DNA from 3 places in the Vibrio gallaecicus genome. Region 1 is predicted to be linked to each of the others. Evidence: predicted binding sites of a transcription regulator. Region 1 holds the regulator's gene; each other region holds the start of a gene.
The links. The regulator PurR, encoded in region 1, represses purine synthesis genes. The targets are predictions, from matches to a motif close to TNANGNAAACGTTTNCNTNA.
Positions count from the first base shown of each region.

Region 2: the regulator PurR is predicted to act here: its motif matches at 5,196-5,215, upstream of OCU78_RS18125 (formate--tetrahydrofolate ligase).
Region 3: the regulator PurR is predicted to act here: its motif matches at 3,111-3,130, upstream of pckA (phosphoenolpyruvate carboxykinase (ATP)).

Region 1 covers NZ_AP025490.1:1,138,835-1,149,372, forward strand. Annotated here, with positions in the region: gene glgC (glucose-1-phosphate adenylyltransferase) at 1-559, shown strand, start outside; gene glgA (glycogen synthase GlgA) at 549-2,003, shown strand; gene OCU78_RS05075 (alpha/beta fold hydrolase) at 2,254-3,051, shown strand; gene OCU78_RS05080 (putative signal transducing protein) at 3,119-3,475, opposite strand; gene OCU78_RS05085 (TVP38/TMEM64 family protein) at 3,475-4,155, opposite strand; gene OCU78_RS05090 (TfoX/Sxy family DNA transformation protein) at 4,285-4,875, opposite strand; cyclic di-GMP riboswitch class I at 4,983-5,067, opposite strand; gene purR (HTH-type transcriptional repressor PurR) at 5,225-6,229, opposite strand; gene torD (molecular chaperone TorD) at 6,552-7,199, opposite strand; gene torR (two-component system response regulator TorR) at 7,437-8,150, shown strand; gene elyC (envelope biogenesis factor ElyC) at 8,366-9,202, opposite strand; gene cmoM (tRNA uridine 5-oxyacetic acid(34) methyltransferase CmoM) at 9,318-10,100, shown strand; gene mukF (chromosome partition protein MukF) at 10,181-10,538, shown strand, end outside.
Region 2 covers NZ_AP025491.1:832,082-842,619, forward strand. Annotated here, with positions in the region: gene OCU78_RS18100 (efflux RND transporter periplasmic adaptor subunit) at 1-699, opposite strand, end outside; gene OCU78_RS22950 (hypothetical protein) at 895-1,104, shown strand; gene OCU78_RS18105 (HAD-IA family hydrolase) at 1,052-1,765, opposite strand; gene OCU78_RS18110 (hypothetical protein) at 2,297-2,803, opposite strand; gene OCU78_RS18115 (CreA family protein) at 3,062-3,538, shown strand; gene OCU78_RS18120 (inosine/guanosine kinase) at 3,657-4,961, shown strand; gene OCU78_RS18125 (formate--tetrahydrofolate ligase) at 5,245-7,029, shown strand; gene OCU78_RS18130 (sensor domain-containing diguanylate cyclase) at 7,194-9,101, shown strand; gene OCU78_RS18135 (beta-phosphoglucomutase family hydrolase) at 9,236-9,844, opposite strand; gene arfB (alternative ribosome rescue aminoacyl-tRNA hydrolase ArfB) at 9,932-10,342, shown strand; gene OCU78_RS18145 (methyl-accepting chemotaxis protein) at 10,494-10,538, shown strand, end outside.
Region 3 covers NZ_AP025490.1:135,974-146,511, forward strand. Annotated here, with positions in the region: gene OCU78_RS00590 (AsmA family protein) at 1-1,167, opposite strand, end outside; gene pckA (phosphoenolpyruvate carboxykinase (ATP)) at 1,313-2,938, opposite strand; gene hslO (Hsp33 family molecular chaperone HslO) at 3,276-4,154, opposite strand; gene hslR (ribosome-associated heat shock protein Hsp15) at 4,173-4,559, opposite strand; gene gspC (type II secretion system protein GspC) at 4,867-5,784, shown strand; gene gspD (type II secretion system secretin GspD) at 5,826-7,856, shown strand; gene gspE (type II secretion system ATPase GspE) at 7,856-9,358, shown strand; gene gspF (type II secretion system inner membrane protein GspF) at 9,359-10,538, shown strand, end outside.

The DNA.
Region 1 (10,538 bases):
CGATTTTGGTAAAGATATTATCCCTAATATGTTTCCTCGTGGTGATGTCTTTGTTTACGACTTCAGTACTAACCGCATTACTGGCGAAAAAGAGGAAGTGTATTGGCGTGATGTAGGTACGATTGATGCGTACTGGCAAGCTCATATGGATCTTCTGAAAAAGGATGCGCCGTTCTCGCTTTATAACCGTAAGTGGCCTTTACATACCTATTACCCGCCTCTACCACCTGCAACTTTCTCTGATTCAGACAATGGACGAGTTCAAATCATCGATAGCTTGGTTTGTAGCGGTAGTTACGTACGTGGTTCTCGTATAGAAAAAAGTGTTCTTGGTTTCCGTAGCAACATCGCATCAACATGTGATATTAGCGAAAGTATCCTTTTAGGTGATGTGAAAGTAGGCGAGGGCTGTGTGCTTCGTCGCGTTATCGTTGATAAAGATGCTGACATTGCTCCTGGAACTCAAATAGGTGTCAACCTGCAAGAAGATAAAAAGCATTACCACGTATCAGATGAAGGTATTGTGGTCATTCCTAAAGGAGCACGCGTTGGCTACTAAGACGTTATCAGTACTTTTTGTAGCGTCAGAAGTTGAAGGCTTGATTAAAAGTGGTGGCTTGGCTGATGTAGCCAAGGCGCTGCCTATAGCGTTACAAACACTTGAGCAAAATGTGCGAGTATGTATTCCCGCTTATAGTAAGATACCTGATGTTGATTCTGCTGAAGTGATTCTTGAATCAGAATTAGAGCATTGGCCTCATACTGCTTATCGCGTTAAGAAGCTGAATGTTGAAGGGGTGGAAGTATTCGGCATTGATTGTCCCAAATACTTTGACCGACCTGAAATGTATGCAGAAAACAACCAAGCTTACAGTGATAATGGCGAACGGTTTTCATTTTTCAGTGCTGCGAGTTTAGACATGTTACCTAAGTTAGGCTTTCAGCCTGATATTGTTCATGCAAATGATTGGCATACAGGTTTTGTTCCGTTCTTACTGAAGTCACGTTACCAGGAACATGAATTTTTTGCTGGAACTCGAAGTGTTATTTCAATTCATAATGCGGTATTCAAAGGTGTATTCACCTATGATGAATTGCAAAATCTTCCAGAGATGCATAGCTATAATGTCCCTGAAGCAGCAGTAAGTGACACTCACGTTACTATGCTAAAAGCTGGTGTATTGTGTGCAGACAAAATCAACGCAGTTAGCCCGACGTATGCTGAAGAGTTGAAAACAGAGCTTGGCAGTCATGGTATGGCTTATGAGTTTCAGCATCGCTCCGATGATTTATTTGGCATCCTGAACGGTTGTGACTACAGCGCTTGGAACCCTGAAACTGATGAGTTTCTGCCTCGCAAGTTTAAAGCAACAATGCATAGTATGGTAAGAGGGAAGTCAGCCTGTAAGCAACAATTACAGGAAGACGTTGGATTACCAATAAGAAGCTGCGCAGTCTATGGAATGGTTTGCCGCTTAACGCATCAAAAAGGCGTTCATTATTTACTGCCAATCGTAGAGCAATTTTTGAAAAATGATCTACAAATTGTGATTGTTGGTACGGGTGACCCAGTTTTGGCTAGTCAGTTGAAAGAGTTGGCGGCGAAAAACTCAGATAAGTTTGCTTTCATTGAAGCTTATAGCAATAAACTTGCTCACTTGGTTGAAGCTGGCTCAGACTTTTTTTTGATGCCTTCTGAATTTGAACCGTGTGGTTTAAACCAAATCTACAGTATGGCTTATGGTACTTTGCCAATTGTGCGCAGTGTTGGCGGCTTGAAAGATAGCGTAAATGATTATGACGAAAACTCTGAGCTAGCGACGGGCTTTGCGTTCAATGAACCAACTCCTTCAGCACTGCTTAATGTTCTTCATCGTTCATTACTGCTTTATGCTCAAAACCCACAAGAAATCAAACGTGTTCAGCTTTATGCAATGCAACAGAACTTTAGCTGGGAACAAGCAGCTGAAGAATATCTAGAGATGTATAGAACTGCGTTTTAAGTTTTAGATTAAACTATTGTGATTAATAGAGGCGCTCTTAAGTTAGAGCGCCTTTTTATTTGTGGTCAGATCTGATTGTTTATATTAGTAAGATGCTTGAAATATAGACAAATTTTAGGTGTGATGAAGTGGTGAGTCATTCATTTAACTAATGATATGATTGACATTGTCATCACTTAGCCCGTTTAATAGCGTGCTAGCCTAGCCCCCTAAAGCTCAATGTGAGCATAACGTGATTTAAGCGAAGGATATGTCAGAGACTTTATTATTCCATAAAACATTCACACACCCGACCAGCGATGAGTGGGTGGTCTTTGTGCATGGAGCTGGTGGCAGTTCATCTATTTGGTTCAAGCAAATAAAAGCTTACAAGGAGCACTTTAATTTACTGTTAATCGACTTACGTGGACATGGTAAATCTAATGCTTTGTTAAAAGAGCTAATAGCGAACCGATATACCTTCAAAGCTGTAACTCTTGATATTTTGAAAGTGCTCGACCATTTGAAAATTCGTTCTGCTCATTTCGTCGGCATGTCTCTTGGAACGATAATTGTACGTAATGTTGCGGAAATTGCAGCAAGTCGAGTTCGCTCAATGGTGCTAGGAGGAGCTGTAACTCGCCTTAACACCCGTTCACAAATTCTGATTAAGCTTGGTAACCTGAGTAAGCATATTATCCCTTACATGTGGTTATATAGCTTATTTGCTTATGTAGTGATGCCACAGAAGAGCCAAAAAGAGTCTCGACACTTATTTATTAGAGAAGCTAAGAAACTTTGTCAAAAAGAATTTAAACGTTGGTTCATCTTAACAGCTGATGTGAACCCTATAATGAAGTACTTTAAGGATCGTGAATTACCGATCCCAACATTGTATTTGATGGGGGAAAGAGACTATATGTTTATTCAACCCGTGAAAGAAATGGTTGAGGCACATCAAGCAAGTGAACTAGTGGAAATACCAAATTGTGGGCATGTATGCAACGTAGAGCAACCTGATGAATTCAACAAGCGCTCTATTGCTTTTATACAAAAGCAAATAGCTTAGAAGCTATTTGCTGTAATACTTAGCTTCAAGCTAACAAGAGAGGTTAGCCTTTAGTTAATAATTACTATTATTCAGATGTATTCCTAGGCAGCTCAATTTTAACTTCGCTTTGAGGGGATTGAGCTCCACATTGCCAGCAAGATCCAAATTGTGGCTCATTGTTTTCTCTACAATTCTCGCATACCCATTCTTCAAACTGTATTGATGTCTGTTGTAATTGGTACTCTTCCACAATCACTTTAGCTCTTGGTGCGTACTCAGTATTTGGTAACCAAACGTATGGATCAGTTTCTTCGGTAAAGGGTAATTCACCTTTGAGCCCAAATAGACCTTCTCCTCTTACTTCACACTCCACATTTTCACTTTGTAGAAGTCCACATACAATGTGAGCCTCTGCAGGATTACTCGCAATAAATATTTTCATTATTCAGCCACCGGACCTGAACGAAATTTAGCCATTGCCCATTTTGCTAAAATTGGGAACAAACCAAGCAATGCAAATGAGAGTAAAACAGATGGTGAAACAATACCCGACAATGAATCAATTTCCGCAAGTTGCGTACCTGCATTTAGGTAAACAGCAGTACCTGGAAGCATGCCTAATTGGCTAGTTAAGTAATAGCGAGAGATGGAGATTGGCGTTAGACCCATCAATAAATTAATTAAGAAAAACGGAAATACTGGGATTAAACGAAGTGAAAATAAGTAAAATGCCCCGTCTTTCTCAACACCTTGGTTGATGGTTGCTAACTTGTCACCAAATTTACTTTGTACCCAGTCACGTAATAAAAATCGGCTACTTAGGAAAGCTAATGTAGCGCCAATGGTACTTGCAAATGAAACCAAAACAAGGCTTGCCCAAAAACCGAATAGGGCTGCGCCTAGTAGAGTCACTACCGCGGCGCCAGGGATCGAGAAAGCAGTAATCATGACGTAAACAATGAAGTATATCGCTGCCGCCAGTAAGAAATTACTTTCAATATAGTTATTTAAAAGCACTTGTTGAGCTTTGGCATTCTCTAACGTTAGATACTGACCAAAGTTGACACCTAGTATGATGATGGTTGCCAGTAGTACGATTCCTAAAATTAGTTTTTTACTCATGAATACTTCCTCTAAATGTCACTTAATATCATTATTATAGTTAGACAGGGAATCAAGGCATTAACTTTCATTGAAAATAAAAAAAGCCACAAATAATGTGGCTTTTTGGTGTGAAAGTGACTGATTAACTTAATTAATTCGGCTGATAAGCTCTTCTCGTCGCTGTTGAGGGATAACAGACCAGTGCATACCCTTTATAGCGCCCTCTAATGCCCATAACAACTCAAGGCTTACATCCGATGAATGAGACTGCCTAATAGCGTTGTAGGCATTTACAGAGCCAAATTCATACAGCCTTTCCACTGAATCAATGCCGGCTTTTTTAAGCATCCTTTCAGTCGCAAGTCGAAGGTTTGGGAGATCCTTCAAGCGGTTAGGTTTTGCTGAAGATTGTTCCTTTTTCTCATCTTTAGCGAAGTTTAGAGAAACTTCCGCTAAATTGAGAGTTTGTTGTAGATCTTGCAAAATGTTATTAGGAAGAGCGAAATACTTAGTAACAACAGGAAACCCTCGTTTTTTGTAGACGTACGGTTGAAACCCTTGTTGTTTGAATTGATCCGCAGAGTTTTTATCAGCTCTAATGTGTAGTTGATCATTCACAACTAATGCGAACATAGTTTCGTCAGCAAATAGGCCGAACCCACCAAACATTGAACGCGATTTTATTTTTCCTAGGGACTCAAATAACTTCATCGAGTCCTTTAGTAGTGGTTTATCCATGTGTTTTATCTCGGTGTATTTGAATTATGCCACCAAATAAGCAGGTCCGAGAGAGTAGCAAAATGTTGCTATAAAATGTCAGTTAGCGGTAAATCTTTCATTTTGCCATCGGCAACCCCGCTACCATACCAATATAGGCTTAGGCCGGAGGCTTTGCGTCTCACTCTTTAAAGTGGTTTGCCCTGTGCGTGACTTTTGACAGAATAAGTATTTTGTTGAACAAAGCTCACATTTGAATTTTTAAAGTGTGACATTCATTCAGTAAATGATAGTCGTAATGTGTGACTAAGTGCATTTGTTTTGTTTGTAAAAAAGCGCACTTAAATGTGCGCATTTATGAATGCTTTATTTATTTCAGTGATTTAACTGTGTTTCGTTCCACTATTTCTGGGTGCATTTCGAAAATACGTTTTTCATGGTCTTTATCTTTTATACGTTCTAGCAATATTTCAAAAGCATTTTTGCCAACGCGTCGCTTAGGTTGGTGGACGGTGGTCAGTGGCGGAGAAAAGTATTCAGCCAACTCAATGTTGTCATAACCAATAACTGAAATATCATCAGGGATCTTTAGCCCATTTTGCTGTAGTCGGCTCATTAAACCGAGTGCCATTGTATCGTTAAAGCAGAAAACGGCGGTTGGGCGGTCTTCCATCCCTACAATCTTGTCTGCAGCAATTACGGCTGTATCACATTCAAAGTTACCTTCAATGATTAAGTCATCATTCAATTCAACTTGTGCTTCATTTAATGCTCGGTGGTAACCTGCAATACGCTCAGTACAAGCCGCTTTATCTAGATGACCACTTAAGCAAGCAATTCGTGTGTGACCTTTTTCTAGTAGGTATTTTGTTGCTAAGTAGCCGCCCTCTTCAGAGTTATCGATGATCTTATCTGCTTGAGAGCTTTCAGGACCCCAATCCATCACTACTTTAGGGATATCCGCGTGTCGATCTAACATTTCACGAAGTTCTTCTGTTAGGTCGGAACACATCACTAAAATGCCATCTACGCGTTTTTCAGCCAGCATGCGAATGTAATCACGTTGTTTCTCGTAAATACCACCTGTATTGCAAAGGATCAAAGTATAACCTTGGCGGTAGCAGTAGCTTTCTACACCATCAATGACTTCAGAGAAGAATAAGTTGGTAGATTGAGTAACTAGCATGCCGATAGTACGTGTCGTATTGCATTTTAAGCTACGAGCAACAGCACTAGGTGCATAGTTTAATTCATCAACAGCTTTATTTACTTTTTCTTGAGTCGCTTCTGCAACAAAGCGAGTCTTATTGATGACATGAGAAACAGTTGTTGTTGATACGCCGGCTAATCGAGCGACATCTTTTATAGTGGCCATGGTTTTATCCTGTTAAAAGCTACTTTACTAGAGAGTAGGGCAGCAAAGTAGCCGTAAAGCTACCAGAGTGAGAGCACTGGTTAAGTTTTTCTAATGGTATTAAAGTGCTAAAAAACAAAAAACCGCTAATCAGAGCGGCTTGTTTTCAATTTCAAAATGCTCATGATCAGTAAAGCACAACATTTTGATGGTGTTTCATATTTTATCGTTTGCGATCACAATTTTAGACTGACTGGAAAATGACCGCAATAACATTCACCCATAATTATGGGTGAATTGTCACATTTACATCTAAATATTCTATCAATACTAGAATATCGCTTTATTCATCGCTTAGGTATTCTAGATCCAGTTTATAAAAGGCTACGAGCAGTGTTGCAACGCTTGCGTAAAATCCAAATTTATCGAATTCTGTACACTTTGCTTGGAATCTTGGTATCCAAGTAAGTAGGTATTTTTCGATAAACTGTTTTTGTTCAAGGAAGCTACTTTCAAACTCTTCACTGTTTTGATTTTCGTTAGAACGGATGATTAAATTTCCAAGAAAATCGAGTTCAATGGCAATGTGATCCGCTGGTTCATTTAGATCAGCACTAACTCCTACACCATGCTCAGCCATCAGTGTTTCCATGTCTTTTGCAGGTTGACCATTTAGTAGACCAGTATTACCAATATACAAAGATGCATAAGGCAAAGCGGCGTACTTATCGGATTTTAAGAATAAATCACAAAAGTCAGCCGCAAGCTCAAGCTGTTCATCGTCACGATTCTGAGAGCGGTTCAAGGCATCGACGAGTTTATCTATTGCTGGTTTCAGCGTTTCATTTTCGCCTAACCCAGCTAGAAATGAACGAATTTCAACAGACTTGTAATGCTCTAATTCTGATTCTGTTAATTCTTTAGCAAATAAGCTTGATAGCCACCAGTAAATTTCAGCTCTTTTCTCGTTGAATGCTTTCATTTCTTTCATCAATTATTCCTACCTTCATAAGGTGACGCCTAAAAACGGCTGAGATTCAGTGAACAGACTTAAACTTAAGTCGTAATGCCTATATTGAATTGCTCTGAGCGGTAAATAGCAAGGTTTTAGCTTGTCTTGCATCAAAAAAAAACCATGTTTCTGGCTTTTATCTTACTGGCGACTAGAATTGTTACGAGTTATGAATAGAATAGTCAATGAAACTATTAAATAAGAAAAGTGGTGTAGATGAGCTATCACGTATTAGTCGTTGAAGATGATGTGGTAACCCGAAGTAAACTGGTTGGTTACTTCCAGAATGAAGGTTACACAGTGAGCGAAGCTGAAAGTGGCGCTCAGATGAGGGAAGTGTTGGTTCAAAACAACGTTGACCTGATTATGCTAGACATCAACTTACCAGGCGAAGATGGATTGATGCTAACTCGCGAATTACGCAGTCAATCAGACATTGGAATTATTTTAGTCACTGGACGCACGGATAGCATCGACAAAATTGTAGGCCTTGAAATGGGGGCTGATGATTATGTTACTAAACCATTTGAACTTCGCGAGTTGTTGGTTCGAGTGAAAAATTTACTATGGCGCATAGCGGCTGCACGCAAGACAAATACGGCTGCAGTAGAAGAAACGGAAGATGAGACTATTGTACGTTTCGGAGAGTGGACATTCGATATCCCACGTCGCGCATTAAGTAAAAATGGTGAACCAGTTAAATTAACGAAAGCAGAGTATGAGTTATTGGTTGCTCTGTCTTCATACCCAAATCAAGTGTTAAGCCGGGAGCGTATTCTTAATATGATCAGCCACCGTGTTGATGCACCGAACGATAGAACGATTGATGTTTTGATTCGGAGAATGCGTGCCAAGATGGAGTTTGATCCGAAGAACCCGCAAATATTTGTGACAGTTCACGGTGAAGGTTACATGTTTGCGGGGGATTGATTTCAGTTAGTTTGTACAATAATTTGAAAGCTCCACTAGAACAAAATAGAAAGCCGAGGCAAATGTACCTCGGCTTTTTTATTGGACTAAATTCGTAGTGGCTTTTTATCGGTCACAAGCTTTAGCTGCAAAGTTATAAAGTTATAAAGTTATAAAGTTATAAAGTTATAAAGTTATAAAGTTATTGTGGAAGTCTCACGTGTATCCAATTTTATTCATAAAAGATCATTGGTAGCTTCAGACACTTTATCTACCGCATTATTGGTCGATTCTGATATAGACGATTCTTGATGATCTATCCAGTCGCGCAGCCTTTGCCACATTAGCCCCATCGTTTCATGCCAATAGCGCTCGGTTTGCTCTAAGTAAATCGCCTTTGGCATATATTTATTCCAAGGCTGCACAATATTTTTGTGAGCTAAGTAATTGGTTGGTGCTGGGGTTGGTTGGATTCCAGCACCATTAAATTCATAAATGGCTCTTTGCATGTGGCTAGCTGAAGTGACTAAAACAACTTTTTTATTTTGAATAAAAGCAGCCGCTTGTCGTGCTTCTTCCCCTGTGTCTTTTGCCGTTTCTAATAAAATAATATCAGGCTTAGAGACGCCTAAAGCTAAGGCTACTTTCGCCATCATTCTTGCATTACTGATTTCTAGACCACCACCGTAGCCAGATAGAATCAGTTTCGCCCCAGGGTACATACGTAAAATCCTGATCCCCTCACTCAAACGCATCAAACCTGTGCGGCTGAGTTCTGAAGTTGGTGGGATTTGATCGTCGACCACGTGGCCACTTCCGAGCACCATAACGAAATCTACGGATTTGTCGGTTGGTAAGAATACAGAGTACTGCCTTTCCAGAGGCATAAGTAAGCGACTAGAGATGGGTTGGAAGGCAATAAGGAAAATACCGCAGAGTGCGGTTAACGTAATTAGACATCCAGTCTTTCGTTTTGTAGTAAACATGACTAGGGCTAAGCCTAGAAAAGCGAGAATTAACATTGCTGGTAGTGGCATCAACAAGGATGACACGACTTTTTTCAGCTCAAACATATCCGAATAGTCCGAAAAAACATCACTTAGTAGTAAAAAGAGACATCGCCTCTTTATTCCTGAAATTCCTGTGACAGAATAGCAGGCACGATAGGACATAATAACTCAAGTGACCGTGACTGAAGACCGTAATTTCGACGATATTGCCCACAAATTTGCAAAAAACATTTACGGCTCTGACAAAGGAGAGATCCGTCAGATCATCGTATGGGAAGATTTAGAGCTTGCTCTTAATGAATTTGCTGATGAAAATACTCCCCTTCACGTACTTGATGCGGGTGGTGGGCTGGCTCAAATGTCACAGAAGATAGCTGCACAAGGTCACCATGTATCATTGTGTGATCTATCTTCTGAAATGCTGGCTCTTGCAAAAGAGGACATTGCAAAGGCTGGCTTGCTTGAGCAATATCGGCTGATCCATTCTCCAGTACAGAAGATCGCAGAGCATCTTGACGATAAAGTCGATTTCGTGATGTTTCATGCTGTGATGGAGTGGTTAGCAAACCCCAAAGAGGCTCTTGATATTTTGCTAGATCAAGTCAAGCCCGGAGGCGTTGCTTCGATTATGTTTTATAACCACCACGGCTTGGTACTGAAAAATGTGATATGTGGCAATATTCCTCATGTACTTGATGGGATGCCACATAGAAAGCGGTTTAAGCTGCAGCCCCAGAAAGGGCTTAAGCCAGAAGATGTCTATCAATGGATAGAAGACGCTGGTTTTGATATTCAAGGGAAATCTGGTATTCGTTCATTTAGTGATTACATAGGTAATATGGAATACATGGGCGATTATGATTTTGAAGATGTATTAGCGCTTGAAAAACAATTATGTCGACAAGAGCCATATTTATCTCTAGGACGATACATTCATGTGTGGGCGAAAAAGCCGGCATAAAGCGAAAGTAAGAATAACAAAGAATCATGCGTGACATCGAAATTAGACTGATGTCATAAGAAACGATAACAGGAACCACAATGAGTGAAATGACTCAAACTGCCGAAGAGCAGCCAATTGATGAATTGGTGGGCTGGGTCAAGCAGCATGACTTCTCATTGAATCTCTCACCAGAGCGTTTAGCCTTTTTGATTGCTATCGCTGTGTTGAGTAATGAAAGATTTGATGAAGAGTTAGGTGAAGGTGAACTGCATGATGCATTTATCATTGTCACTCGCATGTTTGAAGAAACGGGAGATGCTTCTGCATTTCGCGCGAATAACGCCATCAATGAATTGGTGAAACAAAAGCTCATTAGTCGCTTCACAAGTGAAGTGACCGATGGAGCCAGCATTTACCGACTTTCACCGCTTGCCATTGGCATTACAGATTACTACT
Region 2 (10,538 bases), on a different replicon from region 1:
GTCGTTTAGCGCTGGAACTATAATTTGAATTTTCTCGCCGAATGTCACCTCTTGGATCAAAGCTTCAGGCAATAGAAAATCAACTTCGTATACGAAATCATTCACTAACTCTAAGATTTTTTGACCTGAATTGACCTCAGTGTAATCGTCAATAAACACTTGGCTAATTTGACCAGAAAAAGGGGCGTATAATTTGGCACGCTCAAGGTTTAATTCTGCATTTGAAAGGTCGGTGAGAGCTAATTGCTCCTGTTGGTGTTTAGCATCAAATTCGGCGTGGATAGCATTAAGTTCAGAATCGGAAACGAAGCCTTTATTATTTAATTTTTCAGATCGTTCGAATTTATCTTGAGCTTGAAGGCGTGAAGCTTTTGCTGCTCCTACCGATGCTTGCGCCTTACGAAGTGCTAATAGGAGGTTACTGGTTTCAAGTTGAGCAAGCACTTGACCTTGCTTTACTTTGTGCCCTTTGGAAACAAGTACATGATTAACTGTACCACTGACTTGAAAACTGATTGGTGAAGTTTGGGCACTTCTAATAATACCCGTAAGTTCTCGGAATTGAGTGTGGGATTGATAGACAGCTTCAGTATATTTTACGCTTCTTACCGGTTCGTCAGAAACAAGATTTGAACTGTCTATTTTTTCATTACAGCCAGACAAGATTGCTGCGGATACGAGCAAATAAAAAAATTTCACAATTAAGCCTAAAGGTTATGGTACTCCATACCATCATACCCTATTGCATATTGTTAATCTATTTTAAATAGATTACCTTGAGGCTTGTCTCAAATTTCAGATCTATTCTGCAGATAACTGTCCAATATTCGAGCATAGCGTTAATCTAATATGGTGACATTTATTCGCGCTATCTTATTGCTGCTAGGTGACATTATGACTACAAAAAAAACACCGCCAAATGATATAACATGCCCTCTTTGCCAACATGATGAATACTTCATATCAGAAAATGGAGAAAAATTTACTTGTGGTTCCTGTGGGTTTCATACAAAACAATTTAGCCAAATTAATCCAACTAACCTTGTTCCAATTAACCCACAACCTCAGAGCGTGATGCATTGCTTAAGTAGTGCTTGTCATTAATCCACGCCGTAAGTTCATTTAAACTATAGATATTTAAGGTCGACGCATTATGTGTTTCGACCTTAGTTTTATCTGCAATATTAAATGTTTTTAGACAAAACGTTTTAATTCCTGCACGAATACCAGCTTCAATACCTTTCTTTGTATCATCCACATAAATACAGTCACTGGGCAAAAAACCCATATTCATTGCCGTGTATAAGATTAGATCTGGCTCAGGCTTCCAACTGTTTGCGTCAAAAGCAGAGAAGATTTTTCCTTTGAAATGATCGAACAAACCAGTCATCAATAAAGATGATTCAATCCTAGACTTGGGAGCGTTTGAAGCGATACAAAATTCAATATTTTCATTTTTTAAATATTGAATTAACTCAAACGCGCCATTCATCGGCTGCAAATGACGCAGAAATAAGCTTTCCACTTCTTCACGATATAAAGGCTCTAAAATATCGAGTGAAATCGACAAACCAAGTCGATTTTGCGTCTCAGATAAAATATCGGCAAGTTTTCCACCTTGAAAATGTGTCAGAGACTCCTCGATAGATAAGTCAGCATCGAATTCTGAAAAGACATTTACTAATGCCTGACAACATAATCTCTCACTATCTATTAGCGTTCCATCACAATCAAAAATGACGCATTTAACTTCTTGTTGAACCATGCTCTACTCAATAAGCCTTGACCTAAGTTTCATAGTATAGGCTCCTCAACTTTAGAGGCATGACTGATGTAGCAATTTGTAGATACTGACTTATTTAGCTTTGCGAAATATGAAATAGATCACGTGATTAAGTGGATATTGGAGCAATTTAAAACACTAAAGATAAAACTCGTTCTGTAGAGAAGACCGTGAGTTGGTTTATGTGGTTAGCTGAATAATGAATCTGAGTGCGTATTTCAACAACATCAGCCAAGCTCTTCATAAACGACTGAGTAAAGTATGGGGGTTAAGCATTTTCGATGTTTTTTGGAGATAAGCCGTCCATTGATAAGACGGCTTGTAGGAATTCACAATATATTTGCGTTTAATGTCCCAGTCTAAAGGGTCAGCAAAAGCTTGTTAGGTAAAAGTAATCGCACCAATACAGTAATAGCCAATATTGTCTTTGAATATTCGCCACTCAATAAGTGAAGCTGTTATTGCTGTATCTTGAAATCGACTAAGAAATGCTTTTAGCTCTCTAACCAATTTTTAGCTCTCTAGCCAATATTGAGACTTCAAACCATGGGCGTCTTTGCAAACTGCTATTAATTGCTCTACAAAACTGAGTTCACTTTGACCTTGTTGCCCATGTACCACATCTGAGATGAGTAATGATTTTTCATCTACTGTTAAAATAGCGCTGGCAACCACTTCACCTTTGGATAGACCAATATATAAGGTATGTTCATCACAAAGAATGATTTGGCTAAAAAATTCAAGAAGATTAGCTTTGTTACTTTCATTGCTGCCAGCAGTGGCTTGGTTTAATGAAAACATCACCGTCAACTTGTGGAAATCAACTTTGTAAATTTCATCGACTTGACTTTCACCAGTATCAATACCATCAGGTGTAATAAGATGATAAGATTTTGTCTGAGTACTTTGTTGATAAATATCTCGCCCTAAAAGGCACTCTTTTGTAGGAAAAGCAACATCCACCTGACTCAAGAGCCAGTTGTTTTTTTTGATCGCGATTGCAGGTATTTCATTATTCATTCTTTTATTACCTTTAATTGTTACCCCCAAATATCACAATTATTTGGTAGGCACACATTCGACTTAGGTGCCGAACTGCAGGCAAAAAGCATACAGACCATCGATACCAGCAACAAGCACTTTAAATACTTCATAATTTCTTCCTTTTTATCTACAACAATGGACCTTTCGTTAATGTAAGAAAAGTTCTAAACTCCTACATAAATCTTAAGTCGCTGATTAAAACAATTAGAACTCATTAAATTAAAAGGATTTCTTATGAAAAAAGCCTTAGTTGCCATTGGACTTGTAACACTACTTGCAGGCTGCTCTGATAATGAGGTGGGTGACGTATCTCTTGGTATGTTTACCATGAAAGATATCAAACTCAACACTCTTATCGACCCTGAAGTACCAGGTGTAACATGCCACGTTGCAAGCATCGAAGCTGATTTCAGTTTAGCTGATCCTAGTGACAGCTCAATTTCATGTCGCCAAACGGGCGAAATCACTCTCGATATGCTGAGTAATATCGACACTAGTAAGTCTGGTGAAGTTGTTTTCAAAAAATCAAAAAGCATCTTTTTTAAGAACATGAAAATTAGACGTATTTTTGATCCAGCCAATCAAACCCTAATGTATCTATCATATTCTACTAAAGAGACATCTGGTAGCTTTAAGCATAGCCTTTCGACTGTTCCATTATGGGGAACAAAAGCTTATACAGACCCTAACACTCTCAATTTAGAAAAATAGACCAGTTATAAACCACCTGTTCAATAGATGTTCAGGTGGTTCTTTATGTAATAAAAATGAAAGAAAAAATACAATAATGTGATATGATACGGGAAAATTTTCTCACTGTATTTTTCATATGAAGTTTCCTGGACAGCGTAAATCTAAGCACTACTTTCCTACTCATGCACGCGACCCATTGGTCAACCAAATTCAACAAACACCTAAATTGCATCGCGCGACTATTGTTGGCGTAGGTCAAACTATTGTTGATATTGAAGCCCGTGTTGACAACGCATTCCTAGAAAAATACGAGCTGAGTAAAGGTCACTCTCTTGTATTGGAAGAAAGCAAAGCCGATGCACTGTATGAAGAGTTAGTTGAGCGCGGTTTAATCACACACCAATACCCTGGTGATACGATTGGTAACACACTTCATAACTATTCAGTACTTGCTGACAGTAAATCTGTTTTACTTGGTGTTATGTCTAAGAAGATTGAAGTAGGCTCATTTGGTTATCGTTACCTTTGCCGCACATCTTCTCGTATGAACCTTAACCACCTTCAAACTGTTGATGGTCCGATTGGACGTTGTTACACGCTTATTTCAGAAGATGGTGAACGTACGTTTGCAATCAATGAAGGGCATATGAATCAACTGCTGCCGGAAAGTATTCCTGAGAAAATTTTCGAAAAAGCATCAGCATTAGTTGTTTCATCATACCTAATGCGCGGTAAGCCTGAAGATCCAATGCCAAAAGCGGTACAAAAAGCGATTGAGTACGCTAAAGCACATAACGTCCCTGTAGTACTAACACTCGGAACTAAGTATGTGATCGAAGGTAACGCAGAATGGTGGCAAGAATACCTAAAAGAAAATGTCACCATCGTCGCCATGAATGAAGATGAAGGTGAAGCATTAACAGGTGAAAAAGACCCACTTTTAGCCGCGAACAAAGCACTGGATTGGGTTGACCTAGTTCTATGTACTGCTGGTCCTATCGGCTTATATATGGCAGGTTACACCGACGAATTAGCAAAACGCGAAACGACCTTGCCTTTACTTCCAGGTAACATTCCTGAGTTCAATAAATTCGAATTTAGCCGAGCTATGCGTAAGCAGGACTGTAACAACCCCGTTAAAGTGTATTCTCATATTGGTCCTTACCTTGGTGGTCCACTTGAGATTAAAAACACAAATGGTGCTGGTGATGGCGCACTTTCAGCCCTACTTCATGACATGGCTGCAAACAGTTACCACCATGTTAACGTTCCAAATTCAGAGAAACATGAGTATGAATGTTTAACTTATTCGTCACTTTCTCAGATTTGTAAGTACGCAAACCGAGTGAGCTACGAAGTGTTAACTCAGCACTCACCTCGCCTTTCTCGAGCACTGCCTGAACGAGAAGATAGCTTAGAAGAAACGTACTGGGATCGTTAATTACAATTCAATATGCGCTTAATTGCTTAATTGCTTAATTAAATATAAAAAAAAGGCTACTTTTTGTAGCCTTTTTTTATTGGTAATACCTTATGTCGTGATATGAAAATTTTGTAGTTTTACGACTAGTGGTTTCTAGACTTGATCTCGCGCAATGTCACTGCAGATCTGTTATCTTCTAGCACATAAATTCATTCGTTTGCCTTTACATCAGAATTTAATGCCTTAACATCCTCACGCAAACGATTACGTACACTATTTCTTGTTTGATAGAGGAGCGAAAATGCTTTCTGATATTGATATCTGTCGTTCGACAGTACTAGCCCCAATCAACTCAATTGCTCGTAAAGCAGGATTACTGGATCAAGAGTTCCAAGCACTTGGTCAACATAAAGCAAAAGTATCCCTTAGTTGTTTAGACCGTTTGACCAATGATTCAGCTATAAATGGCGAGCTAGATCACAACCTAAAAACGCAAGGTAAACTCATCGTTGTTACTGCGATTACCCCGACTCCCCTCGGTGAAGGTAAAACAGTGACAACAATTGGTTTAGCTCAAGGTATTGCCAAATTAAATGAATCAGCTTCAGCGTGTATTAGGCAACCATCAATGGGACCTGTTTTTGGTGTTAAAGGAGGAGCGGCTGGAGGTGGCTATTCACAGGTCGCTCCAATGGAAGAGCTCAATTTACACCTCACAGGTGATATTCACGCTGTTACTGCAGCGCACAACCTTGCTTCAGCCGCAATAGATGCCCGTATTTACCATGAGCAAAGAGAAGGTACACTAGCCTTTGAGCAACGTTCAGGTTTACAAGCTTTAAACATCGATTCAGATCGAGTGGTATGGCGAAGAGTCCTTGATCATAATGACCGAGCTTTACGCATGATTACTGTCGGTAAAAATGAAGCTGGTAAGTCTATTAACGGCTATGAGCGTGAAGATGGGTTTGATATATCTGCGGCATCAGAATTAATGGCTATTTTAGCTCTTGCCTCAGATCTACAAGATTTGAGAAAACGTATTGGTAAGACCGTATTGGCTTATGATATTAACAATAAAGCACTGACAGCAGATGATTTTCAAGTAGCAGGAGCCATGACGGTCACTCTTAAAGATGCAATTGAACCGACATTAATGCAAACTCTTGAAGGTGTACCTGCCTTTATCCACTCGGGTCCTTTTGCCAATATTGCTCATGGTAACTCTTCCATTATTGCCGACAACATCGCTTTACAACTTTCAGATTACGTTGTAACAGAAGGTGGATTTGGCTCTGATATGGGATTTGAAAAAGCCTGCAATATCAAAGCACAAACATCGGGGAAATCACCAGATTGTGCTGTTATTGTTACTACCTTACGAGGGTTAAAAGCAAATTCTGGTTTATATAATCTTCAACAAGGTAACCCATTGCCAGACTCCATTTTCAATGATGACAATAAAGCATTGATCGCAGGCTTTGAAAACCTTAAATGGCACCTTAAAAATGTCAAAAAATATGGGGTCACACCTGTCGTAGCTATCAATCGATTCCCACAAGACTCAGACAATGAATTAGCGTTGCTTAAATCAATGGTTAATACCTATGACCCAGAAGTTTCAGTTGAGATCAGTAACGCTTTTGGACAAGGTGGTGAAGGAGCTATTGAGTTAGCCAAGTCCGTTATTAAAGCCTGTGATAATGATGACACATTTACGCCGCTCTACAAATTTGAACAAACGCTAGAAGAAAAAATCATGGCAGTCGCCGAAGTTGGATATGGGGCAAGCAGTGTTACCCTTTCTGAAACCGCCAAATGCCAATTGGAACAATACACAAAATCTGGATACTCCGATTTAGCGGTATGCCTAGCAAAGACACCTTTATCGATCTCCACTGAAGCACGGGTAAAAGGTGCACCAACTCAATTTGATGTACCAATTCGAGAACTCAAACTCTGTGCCGGTGCGGGCTTTATTTATGCATTGTGTGGCAATGTAATGACAATGCCAGGTTTACCAGACAAGCCAGCCTTTATGTCATTAGACATTAATTCAAAAGGTCAAATTGTTGGGTTAAGTTAATAAAGCATATTTATTGGTCATGGATTTACCATTTATCGTATTTTCATGACCATAAAAACCATTAATAACCAGTTATTAAGTAAGGCTAAAATTACTACTGGGGTAAAGATCACATTATTTTTCAATATGAAACTGTATTATGCCGCCCACATTAGAGGGGAATAATGAATACGAATATCATTAAATTAGCCGGACAATTCATCTTTGTTGCTTTCGCACTTGGTCTGGTTCCTGCCCTCTATATAAATTCAGAACTTGATCGTATTGAGACCCAATACAATCGAAATATTCAGCAATCTAGTTACAATCAAATAGAATACAGTTCGCATAAATTAAAAGATATTATTCGCGAAATTGCTATTTCAATTCCGACTCTAGCTCAATCTAAAACTTTGCTCAAAGCAATAAAGCACCCGACAACTGATAATACAGAATCTGTTGAAGACCTCTGGAATATGCTGGCTTTAGGTCAAAAGTATTACTCGCAAATTCGCTACCTTGATTTAGATGGCAATGAAGTCATTAGAGTAAATTATAATGAAGGGACATCTGAAACTGTCCCTAGCCCTAAGCTTCAAAACAAATCTTCCCGTGATTATTTTCAGAAAGCACAAAGTCTAAACATTGGACAAGTGTCTGCTTATGGTATTGATCTTGAAATCGAAAATGGAAAGATTGTTCAACCGCTAATACCCGCATTCCGCATCATGACTCCTGTTGCTACAGCTAACAATCAGATACTTGGGTATTTTATTGTAAACCTCAGCATGTCTGACATTTACCAACAGCTTCAGTATGAAAAGCAGGTCACCCAAACCTTACCTATTTTGCTCAATCGATCTGGTCATATCATTATGGATACTGACCTAGAGAGTGCATTTGGTCACTTATTGCCAAACCGCGCTGATAAAACTTTCGCCATCACTCAACCAGACCTATGGGCTGAAATTCAAAATCACGCGAGTGGTAGCTATCTAGAAGGTGAATCATGGTACATCTACACTGATGTTGCTCCTGATATCCAGCAAATTACTGAGCCTTTATACATGGTTCTTAAAGTCGAAAACCGACAATTTAATAAACTTTACAACAGTGAAATTCGTTCAACAATCGAGCAATCCATTGCCCTTGGTATAATTATATTTCTGCTTTCTAGTGGCTTTGTTTTGTGGAATTACACACACAAGAAAAACAGCATTGAAAGCCAATTAGCCACAGCGGCTATGAATGGTATGTCCGCGCTCGTTATTACTGACCGTAACAACCGAATCATCAAAGTTAATCAAGAATTCACTCGCATCAGTGGTTACACGATAGATGAAGTAAGGGGCAGACAGCCTTCAATGTTTGCATCTGGTAAGTATAACCAAGAGTTTTACATTAATATGTGGGCTGTAATTCGTGATAATGGCATGTGGGAAGGTGAAGTCATTAATAAACGTAAAGATGGCTCACTGATAACTGAAATACTCCGCATACAAGCAATTAAAGACAAACTAGGGGTGATTCAGTTTTATGTCGCCTCTTTCGTAGATATTAGTCGCCATAAAGAACTAGAAAAGCGTTTAAGAGACTTAAGTGAGAAAGATGCACTTGCCGGATGCTGGAACAGAAGAAAGTTTGATAATGAGCTACGAGATGAATGTCTTCGTACCACCCGCTACCCTGATAAAATTGAATCTTGCCTAGCCATTCTAGATATCGATCACTTCAAACGAATAAACGATATGCATGGTCACGACCATGGAGATGAAGTCATTCAAACCGTTGCGAAAGTATTGCAGCGTGAATGCAGGGAAACCGATTTTGTAGCCCGAATTGGTGGGGAAGAATTCGGAATTATTCTCCCGCACACATCAACTAATGAAGCATATTGTGTATTAAACCGCTTAAGAATTGCTATTCATGTAGAGTTGGAATATAAAGTCACAATAAGTGGCGGCGTCACCAATATTACAGATAATGCTAAGACCAACTATAAATGTGCGGATTTAGCTCTCTACGATGCCAAAACTAATGGTCGTGATACGATCTGTATCTTCCTTGATGAAGAAATCAATCAAATTGCTTAAGCGAAACAACTAAGGTTTCGCCCCTTCCATAAATCACTTTAAAACCATCTAGTTTTAATACTCATGTGACTTAAATTTCAATCATTATTCCATTTACTCGTGTTGCTTAAGAAGTGTGGCTCAGATGAAGCGGTTCAACTGATCGGTTTAGGGAATAGCTCTAACTCACTACCATTTATGACCATTATGCAGTCCATATTCGCAGCATGGGCGGCTTTCTTTCCTAACTCCGTATCTTCGAACACCACGCATTGACTAGGCTCTAACCCAAGTTGCTCGCAGGCTTTAAGAAATGTCTCTGGGTGTGGTTTGTGCATTTCTACATCCGTCGCAGTCACGAGAGCACTTATTTTATCTAATATGTTATTTTTCTTTAATAGTTGAGTAGCGCTCACTCTTTGGCTTCCTGTCCCAACCGCTAATTTTTTATCGGTTTGGTGTTCCATTAACAACGAGTAAGTGCAATCAATGATTGAGCCTTTATCTTCAATTTCAGAGAAAACCTTCATTTTGAATTGTGATACTAATGTTGGGTCCAGATCCAAACCATATTTCATATTTACTTGAGAAGTAATTTTAAAACTAGGCATACCACCTAAACTATGAATCCATTGCTCGTCATATTGGAAGTTGAAATGCTCAGCTGTCGATCTCCAAGCTTTCATATGCGCAGGCATTGTATCGATTAAAGTCCCATCCATATCAAAAATTAAGCCTTCATAAACGCTTAAATCTATAGTCATCAAATTATTATCCTATTAAAAAATTACTGATACCTTAACCAACATTGCGTATCATACTCCATCAATTTCCATAGTGAATATAGCTCTATGTTACATATTTCAAACTCTGTCACCATCAAAAGCTGGGAACTCCAGCTAACTGCGATCCGCTCACAAGGTGCTGGAGGACAAAATGTCAATAAAGTATCGAGTGCAATACACTTACGTTTTGATATACACCACTCTTCCCTACCCGACTTTTATAAAGAAAGGCTACTAGCCTTCAAAGATAGCCGTATTACAAAAGATGGGGTCATCATCATTAAAGCTCAGCAATACCGGACTCAAGAAAAAAATCGAGATGATGCTTTGGAACGGCTTAAAGAGTTAATCTTAAGTGCAACGAAAGTTGAGAAAGTGAGGAGACAGACTAAACCAACTCGTAACTCTCAAAAAAGACGTCTAGAATCAAAGAACCAACGTAGTCAAACTAAAAAGCTAAGATCAAAGATTAATTAACGTATTGCATCCTATTTTAAGGATTCAGATTGATTATTTCTCTATTTATAATATGCTCAGATAGTTAGTAATATTTATATTAATAATATACATAATAAAAACAGTAATATATTTTTGAGATATGCATAAAAACAATAGTTAAGGATCGATGATGAACATTAGGCAAAAGCTATATTCACTTGGTTTTATTGCCGTA
Region 3 (10,538 bases), 1.0 Mb from region 1:
TTTGAGGTCACTTAACCACTCAGAGTTAATGAATGAAGGTAAAACTTGATTTTTAGCTTCCTCTTTAAACCATTTAACCCCCTGAATTGAGAGTTGATTAAGACGCATTGAATCTGGAGTGATTTCTCCGCTGAGCTGAATGCTGCCTTGCAACCATTGAGTAAATAAGTCATCCACAATGATAGTGTTTGGCATTAAACTTAGCTTCACACTCGGTTCCACCCAAATATGCTGACTTAAAGTTAAGCTATTCGCTTGAATGGAAATACTGCCTTTATTTTGTTGCCATTGTTTCAATGGAAGTTGGATATTTTCTAGTGAAATATCAAACCCAGCAAAGTGCCCACCTTGCCACTGAACATCACTGCGTAATATATCGACGCTATTGAGATGGTTGATCTTAAAAGCACTTAGGCTCCAATCTTTCGTAAGAATATTTTTGGCTTGTTGCTCATTAAGTCTTAATCCATCAATAGTGACGTTGATTAATGACCAAGCTTGGTCAAACTGCTCTGCTTGTCCTGAAACTTGCGCGTCTCGCCATAAAAAAGATACCCCGTAAGCGGTGCTGTCTTTAGGTTTGTAGTCAACATCAATTAATAAATTGTCTATGGCCTCATCTTGCCAGTAAATTTGCTCAGCACTTAGCTGCAGTTTTCCGTAGGGAAAAACTTGTTGTTCACTTTCCCAAGTGGGCTCAGTAATTTGTAGGTTGAGGCTTCGGGCGCTAAAGGTTTCACCTGGAGATACACCTTCGTGGGCAAAGTCGAGGTTATTGAATGCTAATTGATGAAGAAGAATGTTGTGCTTGTTAAGAAAAGCCGAAGTGGATAGTAGTGACGATCTAGTTTGTTGAAGGTTAAGACCGTCGATAAGTACGCTATCGAAAATCCAGCTTCTCGTTTTAAACGTATCGGAGCTTAACCACAGCGTGATTTGATCAATATATAAGGGATTCTCTTGCCCAAGTTGAACTCCTGATAGCGAGAGCTGATAAGGGGCGTTGTAAGCAATGTCTTCAATCGTAATAGGGTAAGTCGCCGTTTGTTTAAGAATCGAGTTGGCGATATCTACACGATAAGAGGTTTGCAGGCTTAATAGCAACGCGGCAACGGTTGCTATCATTATTGATAAAACAATACCAAAAGCCATCAGTGCTTTTTTCATTCCTTGAATACCTTAAAGTCTCATTAAGCCTTGAAGTAGAGTGGAGCAAAAAAAGTGTTACAGCAACAAAAAAGCCCCTCAAAAGAGGGGCTTGCTACAAAAATATCACTTTTAACACAAGTCTGAAGCCAGTTTAGCTATTCGCTTAGTCTAGCTGAGGACCTGCTGCAACCAGTGCTTTACCTTCGTCGTTGTCAGTGTACTTATCAAAGTTGTTGATGAAGCGTTCTGCTAGATCTTTCGCTTTGCTTTCCCATTGTAGTGGGTCAGTGTAGGTATCACGAGGGTCCAGAATCGTTGGGTCAACGTCATGCAAAGAAAGTGGGATCTCTAAGTTAAACATAGGGATAACTTTCGTTTCAGCATTATCAATAGAGCCATCAAGAATCGCATCAATGATGCCACGTGTGTCTTGAATTGAAATACGCTTACCAGAACCATTCCAACCAGTATTTACTAGGTAAGCTTCAGCGCCAGCCGCTTCCATACGCTTCACAAGCACTTCAGCGTACTGAGTTGGGTGAAGAGTTAGGAATGCCGCACCGAATGCCGCAGAGAACGTAGGTGTTGGTTCAGTGATACCACGCTCTGTACCTGCCAGTTTCGCTGTAAAGCCAGATAGGAAGTGGTACTTCGTTTGCTCTGGTGTCAGTTTAGACACTGGTGGTAGAACCCCAAAAGCATCGGCTGTTAAGAAGATAACTTTCTGAGCATGACCCGCTTTTGATACTGGTTTAACAATGTTATCAATATGATGAATTGGGTAAGAAACACGAGTGTTTTCTGTTTTAGAACCATCATCAAAGTTGATAGAGCCATCGCCACGAACGGTGACGTTTTCTAATAGAGCATCACGACGAATCGCATTGTAGATTTCAGGTTCTGCTTCTTTAGATAAGCGGATGGTCTTAGCGTAACAACCGCCTTCAAAGTTGAAGATACCGTCATCATCCCAGCCGTGCTCATCATCACCAATGAGTTGACGCTTAGGATCTGTTGATAGTGTTGTTTTACCTGTACCAGAAAGACCGAAGAATACCGCAACATCGCCTTCTTCGCCGACGTTAGCACTACAGTGCATTGATGCAATACCTTGCAGAGGTAGCAAGTAGTTCATCATTGCAAACATGCCTTTCTTCATTTCACCGCCATACCAAGTACCGCCAATGACTTGTACGCGCTCAGTTAGGTTAAATGCGACGAAGTTTTCTGAATTAAGACCTTGTTTTTCCCAGTTAGGGTTGGTTGTTTTAGCACCATTCATTACCACGAAATCTGGTTCAAACGTTGCTAATTCTTCTTCTGATGGGCGGATGAACATGTTTTTAACGAAATGAGCTTGCCATGCCACTTCAGTAATAATTCGAACACTTAGGCGAGTGTCTGGGTTTGCACCACAATAACCGTCAATTACAAATAGGCGTTTACCAGATAGTTGAGTCGTAACTAATTCTTTTAGCTCGCTCCATACTTCAGTAGTAATTGCTTTATTGTCATTTTTGCCTTGATCTGACCACCACATGGTATCACGTGTTGTGTCATCTTTTACAATGTATTTATCTTTCGGTGAGCGGCCAGTAAAGATACCAGTGTCAACAGCAACAGAACCAAGCTCTGTGACTACACCTTTTTCGTAGCCTTCTAAACCTGGAAGTGTTTCTTCAACGAATAACTGCTCGTAGCTTGGGTTGCGAAGAACCTCAGTAACGCCAGTAAGTCCGTGCTTAGTTAGATCAATTTGTGCAGCCTTTGTATGTTCCATAACAGTCATAGGTGCTCCTTGTAGGATATTTTGTAGGGATTTTTTATTAATTTTTTATTGTTATCTGCTCACCATGCTAGCAACGAGACTGGGGGAAAACAGGGATATAGCTCAAAAAATATCCATATCAACCATAGGGTTTTAAGTGTCTCGTCACATATTGGCCTAGCTAGTCTATCCTGTGCGCAAACCTTTGCGCTAGAGCAAAATGCTTTATTAATTGACTAAAATTAAGCGGTGCTTTTCTTACGTTAAAGTCCCGTATTTACTGACCTTAGATCACAAAAAGGCCTGCGTAGTGCAGACCTTTTTTTGGGTAAATTACGTCTTTACTGTACGGGTGAAATTAATGAACCGTATTATTGCCTTTATCTGCCGCTTGAGCATATAAAGCGTCCACATCAGTTTTGTCGAACGCGTAGTTTGTGCCACAGTAATCACAGTGAAGTGCAACACTGCCTTCAGTACTGATGATGTCGTAAATCTCTTCTTGAGCAACGGTGATGATCGCAGCACCACTTCGTTCACGAGAACACCCACAGAAAAATTCGACTTGTTGTGGTGTAAACACCTGAACCTTTTCTTGGTTGTATAAACGGTAAAGCAGATCATTCGCTTCTAAAGAGAAGAGCTCTTCATTTTTAACTGTATCTGTTAATTGCTCTAAATGTTCAAAGTCATCTGGAGAGCCAGTGCCATCCGGCATGATTTGTAGAAGCATACCAGCAGCGTGAGCTTTACCTTCATGTTCGCCAGTACGCAGCCATAGGCGCGTCTTTAGCTGTTCAGAGTTAGCAAAGTACCCTTCAAGTACTTCAGCTAATGTATTGCCTTCAAGACCTACGATACCTTGATAGCGTTCGCCTTTTTTCGGATCGATAGTGATCACTAAGTGACCTTTACCCATCAAATCGTGAAGACCAGCATCATCTGCGATCTCACCTTCAAAACGAGCGACACCACGGATTTTTTGATCATTGTCGCCATTAATCACAGCAAGGGAAACAGGACCGTCACCTTGCAGTTGCATTGTGATTGAGCCTTCAAACTTTAATGTTGCAGTAAGAAGAGTCGTAGAAACTAATAGCTCACCAAGTAGTTTTTGAACCGCTACAGGGTATTCCTTGCTAGAAATGATATTTTGGTATGCTTCATCCAGTTGCACCAATTCACCGCGTACAGATAGGTCTTCAAATAGGTAGCGATTTAAAACGTTATTTGCCATGTGGCTATTCCTTCCAGCTTATTGACTCTTGAATTTGATGATGTCGCGACGCTGCTTTTTGTCAGGTCGGCGCTCAGGGCTTGGGTTTTGTGCGTGTAACCTTCGTTGCTCAGCGAATGTTTCACGTTTTGCTACGCTTTCTTGCGTTTCGGCGTAGAGAGTTTGAGCTTCTGGAGCTCCACGTCGTTGATCGGAAATTTTTTCGATCGTAACGGTTTTCTCTTCATTACCCTGACGCAGTAAAATTACGGCCCCAAGTTCGACAATTTTGCTTGGTTTACTGCGTTGACCATTATAGTGGACTTTACCACCATCGACCATATTACGAGCAATTGAGCGAGTTTTGTAAAAGCGAGCTGCCCATAACCATTTATCTAGCCTGACAGCTTCATTAGGAGTTTTCATACGGCGCTGCGCCTCATTATATTGAAATATTGTAGATATAAATTATTCAGTATTGTTGTGTGTAAAATCACGATAAGGGACTGAGCAATCATTTCGTAGAAGCTAAAGTGGTGTCGCGACCTATTTTTTTCAAGGTTCATTGCAAAATAGCTGCTGAGTCACTTGCGAAATTGGGGTTTGTGGTATAGTCGAAAAACCTATGACTATATGATGTTGTAATCATTGTGGCTTATATATTGTCACTAAGGTTAGTCAGTTGAGAGCGACAACATTGTGGCCCTTAGAGTATTGAAAGGATTGTAGACGAGTGAAGTTATTAGAACTCGGTAGTGGGCTTGATAGGTTTCCTGCATTAAACCGGTTATTACAGAATGGAACAGTATTCCAGCAAAAGATCAGTGTACTAACTTGCTGCATACTACTTGGTATCACAGCATGGATCTTAGGTCAGTTAGTATGGTTTATCCAGCCATCAGAGCAATCTGTCACACCTTGGAAAGCCAGTATCTCCTCATCGAACCGTCAGCAAGCATCTTTAGATATTTCAGCTTTACAGAAAGGCAATCTATTTGGTGCTTACAGCCAAGTAGTTGCGCCCGTTGTTGAGCAGCCCGTGGTGACTGACGCACCGAAAACACGACTTAACTTAGTGTTAGTTGGGGCGGTGGCGAGTTCTAATCCAAATCTTAGTCTTGCCGTTATTGCCAATCGCGGTAAGCAAGCGACTTACGGGATCAATGAAGAAATTGAAGGTACGAGAGCAAAACTCAAAGCCGTACTTATTGACCGTGTAATTATTGATAATTCAGGTCGTGATGAAACTTTAATGTTAGATGGGCGTGAATATAAAAAGCTTTCAGCTACACAAATGAAAGCAAAGCCGGCCCCTTCTAACCGTGGAAATAACCCAAGTTCTGCTGATAAATTGTCGGAAATTAAAGCACTTATCGCTAAGGACCCACAGCAGCTATTTCAGTACGTTCGTTTATCGCAGGTTAAGCGAGATGGAAACGTACTGGGCTATCGTGTTAGTCCTGGTAAAGCGCCGGAACTATTTAAGTCTGTTGGGCTCGAATCGGGTGATATTGCAATTCAGTTGAATGGTAATGACCTCACAGATCCTGCCGCTATGGGCAAGGTATTTCGTACATTACAAGAACAATCAGAGCTCAGCATTACTGTTGAAAGAGACGGTCAGCAACATGATATATTTATTGAATTTTAAGACTTTTTGCCAGAATTTGGGCGAAAATGCAGGAGAAAAACGTGAAACATTGGTTTAAGAAAAGTGCATGGTTACTAGCAGGAAGCTTGGTTTGTTCACCAGCCGCTATCGCCAATGATTTTAGTGCAAGCTTCAAAGGCACAGATATCCAAGAATTTATTAATATTGTTGGACGTAACCTAGAAAAAACGATCATCGTTGACCCTTCGGTACGAGGTAAAATTGATGTACGCAGCTACGACGTACTTGATGAAGAGCAATACTACAGCTTCTTCCTCAACGTATTAGAAGTGTATGGCTACGCTGTTGTTGAAATGGAATCTGGCGTACTTAAGATCATTAAAGCAAAAGACTCTAAAACTTCAGCCATTCCTGTGGTTGGTGATCGTGACTCTATCCAAGGCGATAGCGTAATTACACGTGTTGTTGCGGTTCGTAATGTATCGGTTCGTGAATTATCACCGCTATTACGTCAGCTAAATGATAATGCTGGCGCTGGTAACGTTGTTCACTATGATCCAGCGAATATCATTTTGATTACTGGTCGTGCCGCGGTTGTGAACCGTCTTGCGGAAATCATTAAACGTGTTGACCAAGCGGGTGATAAAGAAATTGAAGTTGTCGATCTAAAAAATGCATCGGCTGCTGAAATGGTAAGAATCGTCGATGCTTTAAATAAGACAACAGACGCGAAAAGTACTCCTGCTTTCTTACAGCCAAAACTAGTCGCTGATGATCGTACTAACTCTATTCTTATTTCTGGTGATCCTAAAGTTCGTAGCCGTCTAAGAAAGCTGATTGAGCAGCTAGATGTAGAGATGGCGACAAAAGGTAATAACCAAGTTGTTTACCTAAAATATGCTAAAGCAGAAGATTTAGTTGATGTACTTAAAGGTGTGTCAGATAACCTACAATCTGAAAAGCAGTCGTCAAGTAAGAGCAAGAATGCAAACCGTAACCAAGTGATGATCGCGGCTCATGTAGAAACCAACTCACTGGTGATTACTGCTCAACCAGACATTATGAATGCTCTACAAGACGTGATCGCTCAGCTTGATATTCGTCGAGCTCAAGTATTGATTGAAGCTTTAATTGTAGAAATGGCGGAAGGTGATGGCGTTAACCTCGGTGTTCAATGGGGTAATCTAGAAACGGGTGCCATGATCCAATATGGAAACACTGGTGCGTCAATTGGCGGTGTAATGGTTGGCTTAGAAGAAGCAAAAGACACCACAACCACCACTGCTGTTTATGACTCGGATGGTAAGTTCCTACGTAATGAAACTACAACAGAAGAAGGTGATTACTCAACTCTAGCATCTGCACTTTCTGGCGTGAATGGGGCTGCGGTAAGCTTAGCAATGGGTGACTGGACAGCATTAATCAGTGCAGTAGCGACAGACTCAAACTCGAACATTCTGTCTTCTCCAAGTATTACAGTGATGGATAACGGTGAAGCCTCTTTCATCGTAGGTGAAGAAGTGCCAGTACTAACGGGTTCAACGGCGGGTTCAAGCAACGACAACCCATTCCAAACTGTTGATCGTAAAGAAGTGGGTATCAAACTAAAAGTGGTGCCACAGATTAACGAAGGTGATTCTGTTCAGCTGAATATCGAACAAGAAGTGTCTAACGTTTTAGGTGCAAATGGCGCAGTGGATGTACGTTTTGCTAAACGCCAACTGAACACATCAGTGATTGTACAAGATGGACAAATGCTAGTACTTGGCGGTTTGATTGATGAACGTGCGCTTGAAAGTGAATCAAAAGTGCCACTATTAGGTGATATCCCAGTAATCGGTCACCTATTTAAATCAACCAGCACTCAGGTTGAGAAGAAGAACCTAATGGTCTTCATTAAGCCGACAATCATCCGCGATGGTATGACTGCCGATGGTATTACACAGCGTAAATACAACTACATTCGTGCAGAGCAATTGTTCAAACTCGAGCAAGGTCTGAAGCTGATGGACAATGACAATATTCCAGTTCTACCTAAGTTTGGTGATGACATCAGGCACCCGGCTGAAATCCAAGCCTTTATTGATCAAATGCAAATGGAAGCGAAATAATGGCAGAAATGGTCGATATGGCGCGAGCTTATCAACGTTTACCGTTTAGCTTCGCAAACCGTTATAAAATGGTGCTGGAATATCAGCACCCTGAACGTCCACCAAGTCTTTACTTTGTTGAGCCTCTTAATGCTTCTGCCATTTTAGAAGTGCGTAGAGTGGTGAAAGGTGGCTTCACACCTATTGCAATCTCAGCTAGTGACTTTGATACTAAACTTACTCAAGCGTATCAGCGAGATTCTTCAGAAGCTCGCCAGTTAATGGAAGATATCGGCGCGGATAGTGATGATTTCTTTTCTTTAGCGGAAGAATTGCCACAAGATGAAGACTTACTAGAGTCGGAAGATGACGCTCCAATCATCAAATTAATCAACGCGATGCTTGGTGAAGCAATCAAAGAAGGCGCATCGGATATCCACATCGAAACTTTTGAAAAGTCTTTGTGTATTCGTTTCCGTATTGATGGTGTTTTACGTGATGTATTGGCACCAAGTCGCAAGCTTGCACCTTTGTTGGTTTCTCGTGTAAAAGTCATGTCTAAAATGGACATTGCAGAAAAACGCGTGCCACAGGATGGTCGTATTTCGTTGCGTATTGGGGGACGAGCAGTAGACGTTCGTGTATCCACCATGCCTTCTTCGCATGGTGAGCGCGTGGTAATGCGTTTACTTGATAAAAATGCTACGCGTCTGGATCTCCACAGCCTTGGTATGACTGGTGAAAATCACGAAAATTTCCGTAAGCTGATCCAACGCCCGCACGGTATTATCTTGGTTACTGGTCCAACGGGTTCAGGTAAATCCACCACGCTTTATGCTGGTCTGCAAGAACTCAACAGCAACGAACGAAATATTTTGACCGTTGAAGACCCGATTGAATTTGATATTGATGGCATTGGTCAAACACAGGTTAACCCTAAAGTTGATATGACTTTTGCGCGCGGCTTACGTGCCATTTTGCGTCAAGATCCTGATGTCGTGATGATCGGTGAGATTCGTGATTTAGAAACCGCTGAAATTGCGGTTCAAGCGTCTTTAACGGGTCACTTGGTTATGTCTACGCTGCATACCAATACCGCAGTGGGTGCGATTACTCGTCTACGTGATATGGGCATTGAGCCTTTCCTTATTTCTTCTTCTTTACTTGGCGTATTAGCCCAACGATTGGTTCGTACTTTATGTAAGGATTGCAAAGAACCTTATGAAGCGGACAAAGAACAGAAGAAAATCTTTGGTCTGAAAAAGAAAGATGACTTAACACTTTATCATGCAAAAGGGTGTGAACACTGTAATCAAAAAGGTTACCGCGGTCGTACCGGTATTCATGAGTTGTTGATGATTGATGATTCAGTACAAGAGCTTATCCATAGTGAATCGGGTGAGCAGGCTATTGAGAAAGCGATTCGTAGCACGACTCCAAGTATTCGTGATGACGGTTTGCTGAAAGTAAGACAAGGCATCACATCTCTTGAGGAAGTGATGCGAGTGACCAAGGAAGTATAGATGGCGGCGTTTGAATACAAAGCCTTGGACTCGAAAGGCAAACATAAAAAAGGTTCGATTGAAGCTGATAATGCTCGCCAAGCTCGCCAACGTCTAAAAGAGCAGGGTTTGATTCCTGTAGATATGACCGAAGCGAAAGCGAAGTCGACCAAGTCTAGTGGACAATCAACGGGCTTCAAACGTGGTATCAGCACGCCAGATCTAGCGCTGATTACTCGTCAGATATCGACACTTGTTCAATCAGGTATGCCACTTGAAGAGTGTCTAAAAGCGGTCGCTGAGCAATCAGAAAAACCTCGTATTCGTACCATGTTGTTAGCCGTTCGTTCAAAAGTAACAGAGGGTTATACGCTGGCAGATAGTCTTGCTGATTATCCTCATATTTTTGATGAGCTGTTCCGTGCAATGGTGGCCGCTGGTGAAAAATCAGGGCATTTAGATGCTGTGCTCGAAAGATTGGCAGACTACGCAGAGAATCGCCAAAAGATGCGTTCAAAGCTGATGCAAGCCATGATTTACCCGGTTGTGCTGGTGGTTTTTGCTGTCTCAATCGTGTCATTTCTTCTTGCTACGGTTGTGCCAAAAATTGTCGAACCCATTATTCAGATGGGACAAGAGCTTCCTCAATCCACACAATTTTTACTCGCATCCAGTGAATTTATTCAGAATTGGGGCATCCAACTGTTATTGCTGACAGTCGGTGCATTTATGCTGCTAAAAACGGTATTGAAGAAACCGTCAGTACGAATGAGTTGGGATAGAAAGTTATTGGTTTTACCTTTAATTGGTAAAATTGCGAAAGGTATCAATACGGCGCGTTTTGCTCGTACGCTTTCCATATGTACTTCAAGCGCCATTCCGATTCTTGAAGGGATGAAGGTGGCCGTTGATGTCATGTCTAACCATCATGTTAAGCAGCAGGTTTTACTGGCATCAGACAGTGTGCGAGAAGGTGCGAGTTTACGAAAAGCACTGGATCAAACTAAGTTGTTTCCGCCAATGATGCTACACATGATTGCCAGTGGTGAGCAAAGTGGTCAGTTAGAGTCGATGCTGACTCGCGCGGCAGATAACCAAGATCAAAGCTTTGAATCAACGGTAAATATCGCTTTAGGCATCTTTACCCCAGCCTTAATTGCTTTGATGGCTGGTTTGGTTTTGTTTATTGTAATGGCAACCT